Roseisolibacter agri: one gene and its partner. The protein of the gene in region 1 interacts with the protein of each later gene in a pairwise test. Links are inferred from orthologs where the notes say so. Each region holds a gene or a part of one and is shown on either strand. Other genes may lie near its edges.

Region 1 (3,102 bases):
GCGCGACGGCGCTGCACTCCGGCCTCGATCGAGGCGCGATCGCGTCACGCAGCGGGCGGCACGGGAACGGCGGTTTGGTCGCTAACTCGATGTCTGGTTGCGAGTTAGGACCTACCGATGACACGCGTCTCACGGCTGTGGTCGCGTGTCTTGCAATAGGAGTTTTGCACGGCGTAAGTTGGTCGCGCGTTGGGGGAAACCTGAAACCAAGGACGAGGGAGACATGAAGAACATGGTGCGAAAGATCGCTTCGGCGCTGGGCGTCGTTGCGATGAGCGCGTCGATGGCCGGCGCGCAGGTTGGTAGCATCGCGGCCACCTGCGGCGTCGCCACGATCGCCGACACGGACGTGTGCTACAGCACGCAGTTCAGCTTCGACGGCGTCACGTTCAGCAACGAGGTGTTCAAGGTCTTCTCGAACGCGACGGCGTCGTACGAGCTGCGCTTCGCGGGTCAGCCGACGACGACCGTCTCGGGCGTGCCGTTCTCGTTCATCGACTACGGCACCGTGACGGCGAGCGGCACGAGCAGCGCCAGCCTGAATCTGTCGGGCCAGCAGGTCTGGATGCGCATCATCCAGTCGTCGCCGACCACGGGCACGGGCGACGTCGGTGGTCTGTTCGGCGGCACGATCAGCGGCACGGCGTCGCAGGCGTTCATCAACTGGAACAACCCGGACCGCTTCGAGGTCATCGGCCCGGTGACGTACGAGGTCGAGCGCTTCGGCCAGGGCTTCACGTCGATCAACGCGCCGTCGACCGGCGCGCAGACGATCCGCGGCGCGGTCGTCAACAGCGTCGTCCCGGAGCCGTCGACCTACATGCTGCTCGCCACGGGCATGGGCGCGCTGGGCCTCGTCGCCCGTCGCCGCCGCACCAACGTCTGAGCGACCGGACGCTGATCGACGCCTGACGCGCGGCACGCCGCGCTGCAGGAGGCAGGAAAGGGCGGGGCGGCACCTCCGGGTGCCGCCCCCTCGTGCGTTCTGGTCCCCCCGACCGCTGCCCCCGCAGGCGGCCCCGCCGGGCAAGTCCTCACATCCATCGGCGGCACCGGCATTTACGGGACGGGGCCCGGTTGACCGGCCCTTCCGGATGGGCTACCTTCATCGGTCTGAGGCGCCCCAGCTCTGGGGGCGTCAGAATCCGTTGTCGATCCATCTCCATGCCGACAATCAACCAGCTGGTCCGGCGCGCCCGTCAGGGCGTCGTCGACAAGTCCAAGTCGCCCGCGCTCAAGAACAACCCGTTCAAGCGTGGCGTCTGCACGCGCGTCTACACCACGACGCCCAAGAAGCCGAACTCCGCGCTCCGCAAGGTCGCCAAGGTCCGCCTCACGAACGGGTTCGAGGTCATCGCCTACATCCCCGGCGAGGGCCACAACCTGCAGGAGCACTCGATCGTGCTCGTGCGCGGCGGCCGTGTGAAGGATCTGCCGGGCGTGCGCTACCACATCGTGCGCGGCACCCTCGACGCCTCGGGCGTCAACGGCCGCAACCGCAGCCGCTCCAAGTACGGCACCAAGAAGCCGAAGCCGGGCCAGGCCGCCGCGGCCGGCAAGGGAGGGAAGAAGAAGTGAGCCGCCGCAAGAGCGCCGTGAAGCGTCCCGTCCTGGCGGACGCCCGGTACGACAGCCAGACCGTCTCGAAGTTCATCAACTCCCTGATGTACCAGGGGAAGAAGTCCACCGCCGAGCGCATCTTCTACGGCGCGATGGACCTCGTCGAGGCGCGCACCAGCCAGCCCGGCGTGAACGTCTTCAAGCAGGCGCTCGCCAACCTCAAGCCGGTGGTCGAGGTCAAGAGCCGCCGCGTCGGCGGCGCGACCTACCAGGTCCCCGTCGAGGTGCGCCCGGAGCGCCGCAACGCGCTCGCGATGCGCTGGCTGATCTCCTACTCGCGCGACCGCAACGAGAAGTCGATGCCCGAGAAGCTGGCGGCCGAGGTGATCGCGGCCTCGCGCGGCGAGGGCAACGCGGTCAAGAAGAAGGAGGACACGCACCGCATGGCCGAGGCGAACAAGGCCTTCGCGCACTACCGCTGGTGAGCCGACGGCGCGTCGCGCCGTCTCGCACCACGCAGCAGACACGAACGGGCGCCCGCATCGCGGGCGCCCGTTCGGCGTTCCGGATCTGACGGCCCTCGAGAGGTCGTCTCAGGCCGCGGTCTGGCGCCGCGTCGCCGCACGCGTCCCGGGGGCCTCCACCGCGCCGTCCGCCGTGTTGATGGCGCCGTGCACGGTGACGCCCGGTGCGAGCCGCACGCGCGGCGCCGCGATGGTCGCCGGCCGGTCGGGGCAGCCCACCTGCACGCGTGCCGCCAGCTCCACCGCACCCTCCGCGATCACCACGCCCAGCAGCCGCGCGCCGGCGTCCACGTGCACCTCGCGCTGCGCGACCACCGCGCCGTCCACCACGACGTCGCGCCCGACCGTCACCGAGCCGTGCGCCTTCACCGCGCCCTGCACGCGGCTGCCCGCCTCCAGACGGAGGTCGCCGCGGACGATCAGGTTCGCGCGCACCAGGGAACAGGGCGGCACGACGAGCGAGCCATCCACGCGCAGGTAGCCGTCGCCCAGGCGCGTTGCACCCGTCGGCACGAAGGGCGTGAGCGCCGTGTGCTCCTCCGCCGGCAGCGGCGGCAACGGCTCCAGGCCCGAAGCACCCTCCGAGGCGATGCGCGGCGCACGTAGGCGCGCGAAGCGCACACCCGGGCGGAGCTCGATCGCCTCGTGCGACGTCGCCCGACCATGCAGCGTCGCGTCCACACCCGCACGCAACACTCCCTCGGCGTGCACCCACCGCAGCACGTCCGAGCCGTCTCCGAGCTCGCACGCACCGTCGGCGAGCAGCGCGCGCACGACCGTCCGCGCGCCGCAGGTCAGGTCGCCGCGCGCGAACAGCTCCATCGTGTACACGCCGTCGGACGGCAGCCACGTGTCCGGATCCGCCAGCACGACCGCGTCGACGCGCGCGGCCGCCGACCCGTGCTCGGCGAGCGGCATCCGCACCCACGACGTGCCGTCGGCGAAGCGCCCCGTGGCCGCGGTCGACGCGTCGGCGGAGCGCGCGAGCTGCTCCTGCAGGTAGCCGCGGAACCGGTCA
Region 2 (3,148 bases), 510 kb from region 1 along the record:
CAGGCGATCCGCCTCGGCCGGGGCGATGCCCGGCAGCTTGAGGAAGTCGTCCCGCTCCAGATCGAGGATGTCGTTCAGCGTGCGGTACCCGCCCGCCTCCAGCACGGCGACGACCGCCGGATCGATCCCGGCGATGTCGCCCAGCGGCAGGTCCTCCACCTCGTCGTCGCCGCCGGCCGCGAAGAGCTGCTGCTCGCCGCCCTTCTCCAGCCACTCGCGGCTTGAGTAGAGGTCGATCTTCCAGCCCGTCAGCTCCGACGCCAGGCGCACGTTCTGGCCGTTGCGGCCGATCGCGAGCGAGAGCTGGTCCTCGTCCACGATCGCCTGGATGGTGCGCGAGCCGGCGTCGCTGAAGACGCGCGCGACCTTGGCAGGCGCCAGCGCCAGCTTGGCGAAGCGCTCCGGATCGGCCGACCAGGGCACGATGTCGATGCGCTCGCCGCCCAGCTCGTTCACGACGGCCTGCACGCGGGCGCCCTTGAGGCCCACGCAGGCGCCGACCGGATCGACCGCGTCGTCACGCGAGAAGACGGCGATCTTGGTGCGGCTGCCGACCTCGCGGGCGGCCGCGCGGATCTCGACGATGCCCTGCTGGATCTCGGGCACCTCCAGGCGGAAGAGCGCCTGCACGAACAGCGCGTCCGAGCGGCTGAGGATCAGGCGCGGGCCCTTGGGCGTGTCCTCGACGCGCTTGAGCACCGCGCGGATGGTCTCGCCCTGGTGATAGTGCTCGCGATGGTTCTGCTCGCGGTAGGGGATGATCGCCTCCGCCTCGCGGAACTTGTTGAGCATCACCACGAGCTTGCCGCGCTCGATCTGCTGCACCTCGCCGGAGAGGAGCTCGCCGACCTTGGTCGAGAACTCGTCCTTGATGCGGGTGCGCTCGCCCTCGCGGACGCGCTGCACGATGCGCTGCTTGGCGGCCTGCACGGCGGCGCGGCCGAACTCCGAGAAGGGAACCTCGCGCTCCAGCACGTCGCCGACCTGGAACTCGGCGTCCAGGGCGCGCGCCTCGTCGAGGGAGACCTCGCGGGCCGGGTCCTGCGGCTCCTCGACCACCGTGCGCAGCAGGACGACGCGGATCTGGCCCGTGTCGTCGTCGATGTCGACCTCGGCCTGAACGGTCGGGCCGTACTTCTTGGCGAGCGCGGCCAGAATGCCATCCTGCAGCAACGCGTACAGCTCGGTGCGATCGAGCTGCTTCGAGTTGGTCAACTCGCGAATCGCGGTGAGGATCTCAGCCGAAGCGACCATCCAGGACTCCTATTACCGATTCCAGTGGAACGCGAGCCGGGCCTGGCTGACCTCCGCCAGCCGGAGGCGGTGCTCCGCCCCGCGCTCGTCGCGGACGACCGCCACTTCCTCGCCAGCCTCGCCTTCGAGAGCGACGATCGTCACCTCCGCCTTCCCAGCGGGCAGCGACGGGGCCGTGACCACCGCCATCTGCCCTGCGAACTTCCGCCAGTCGGCCGGCCCGCGCAGCGGCCGTTCGATCCCTGGCGACGACACTTCCAGCACGTACTGCTCCCCGACCAGCCGCTCCGCCTCGAGTCGGGCCTCGACGGCCCGCGAGACGCGCGCGCAGTCGTCCACCGACACCCGCGCGCCGTCCCGCCGCTCGATGCGCAGGTCGAGCACGGGCCGGCTGCGCGACCCCCGGCGACGGAGGTCGAAGAGCTCGAACCCGAGGGCCTCGAGTTCCGCGGAGACTGCGGTTTCCAGCGCGTCGTGCACGGTCGGGTGGCGGCTAACGGCAACAAAAAATGTGGGGCACCCTCCCCCACATTCAACGGGCCGGTTTCCCGGCCGGAGCGCAATACTAAGGTAGACCGGGGGTTAGGTCGCGTCAAGTTGAACGGCCCGAGCCGACGGCGCGCTCATGACACGCGTGCCACGATCACGCCGAGCTGGCGCCCCGCGTCGCCGGCGCGGTGCGAGTAGAGCGTGGCCACGTCGCACCGCGTGCAGAGCGGCGTCGCGTGCAGGTCCCGCACGCCGAGGGCACGCGCCTGGTCGGCGAGCACCGCGTGCAGCGAGACCGGGGTCGGGCGATCGACCGCGCGGCCGGTGAGCTGGCCGTAGACGTCCGGGCTCACCTCGTAGCACGCGCCGCAGATTGCGGGGCCCAGCAGCACGCGCAGCTCCGCCGCGGCGAGGCCACGCGCCGCGAACGCGCGCACCGCGCTGCCGAGGATCCCCGCGACCGTGCCGCGCCACCCCGAGTGGAGCATCGCCACGGCGCCCGATGGGTGCGCGACGTAGGCCGGGACGCAGTCGGCCACGGACACCGCGAGCGCCGTCCCGCGCTCGACGGCCAGGTGTCCGTCCGCGTCGTGGCCGCGCAGCCATCCGGTCCAGCCGGCGACGTGCTCGATGACGTGTGCGCCATGTACCTGCCGCGCGGTCGCGAACCGGCCGCCGCCCGCGGGCGCGAGGTGGTGCTGCAGCGCGGACCAGCGGGCCATGACCTCGCCCATCGGCTCGTCCCCGCCGCTGACGAAGCTGCCCGCCGCGCGCGTGGTCACCAGCGCACGGACGCCCCACTCGGAGAAGACGTCGAACTCGAGGTACGGCGCGCCGCCGTCCGCGGGCCGCGCCGCCGCGTCGGCGACGCCCGCCTCCATTCCCACGTCCACGGTGCCGCCCGCGCTCACGGCGTGCGGCGGTCCCCGACGCGCTCGATCCTGGCGCCGAGCGCGTTGAGGCGCTCGTCGATGCGCTCGTAGCCGCGCTCGATCTGGCCGACGTTGTTGATGACGCTCGTGCCCTCCGCGCACAGCGCGGCCAGCAACATCGCCATGCCGGCGCGGATGTCGGGGCTCTCCAGCGTCGTGCCGCGCAGGCGGCTCGGCCCCGACACGATCGCGCGGTGCGGGTCGCAGAGCACGATGCGCGCGCCCATCCCGATTAGCTTGTCCACGAAGAACATCCGCGACTCGAACATCTTCTCGTGCATCATCACCATGCCGTGGCACTGCGTGGCGGTGACGATGGCGATCGACATGACGTCGGCCGGGAACGCGGGCCACGGCTGGTCGCTGATGGTCGGCACGTGGCCGCCGAGGTCCGACTGCACGAGCAGCGACTGGTCGCCCGGCACGATCAGGTCCTCGCCCTCGATGCGGCAGTCCACGCCGAGCCGCTCGAA

What was found.
Region 2: the proteins of rpsL (region 1) and rosag_RS15475 interact in binary tests that used the Escherichia coli proteins (3 or more experiments, as listed by UniProt). The link is inferred for Roseisolibacter agri from one-to-one orthologs.

What each region holds. Positions count from the first base shown.
Region 1 is NZ_BRXS01000004.1:237,946-241,047, forward strand. Bases 82-2,871 are described here. They hold rpsL (30S ribosomal protein S12), read left to right. Parts: upstream 82-1,164; coding sequence 1,165-1,578; downstream 1,579-2,871. Other genes in these bases: rosag_RS13175 (PEP-CTERM sorting domain-containing protein), read left to right, coding at 224-886; rpsG (30S ribosomal protein S7), read left to right, coding at 1,575-2,045; rosag_RS13190 (polymer-forming cytoskeletal protein), read right to left, coding at 2,154-2,871. Also shown: more of rosag_RS13190, read right to left, coding at 2,872-3,102. UniProt on the Escherichia coli protein: With S4 and S5 plays an important role in translational accuracy. Interacts with and stabilizes bases of the 16S rRNA that are involved in tRNA selection in the A site and with the mRNA backbone.
Region 2 is NZ_BRXS01000004.1:744,104-747,251, reverse strand. The notes cover bases 1-2,836. They hold rosag_RS15475 (ribosome maturation factor RimP), read right to left. Parts: upstream 1,735-2,836; coding sequence 1,267-1,734; downstream 1-1,266. Other genes in these bases: murA (UDP-N-acetylglucosamine 1-carboxyvinyltransferase), read right to left, coding at 2,651-2,836; rosag_RS15470 (purine nucleoside phosphorylase YfiH/LACC1 family protein), read right to left, coding at 1,878-2,654; nusA (transcription termination factor NusA), read right to left, coding at 1-1,254. In the rest of the region: more of murA, read right to left, coding at 2,837-3,148.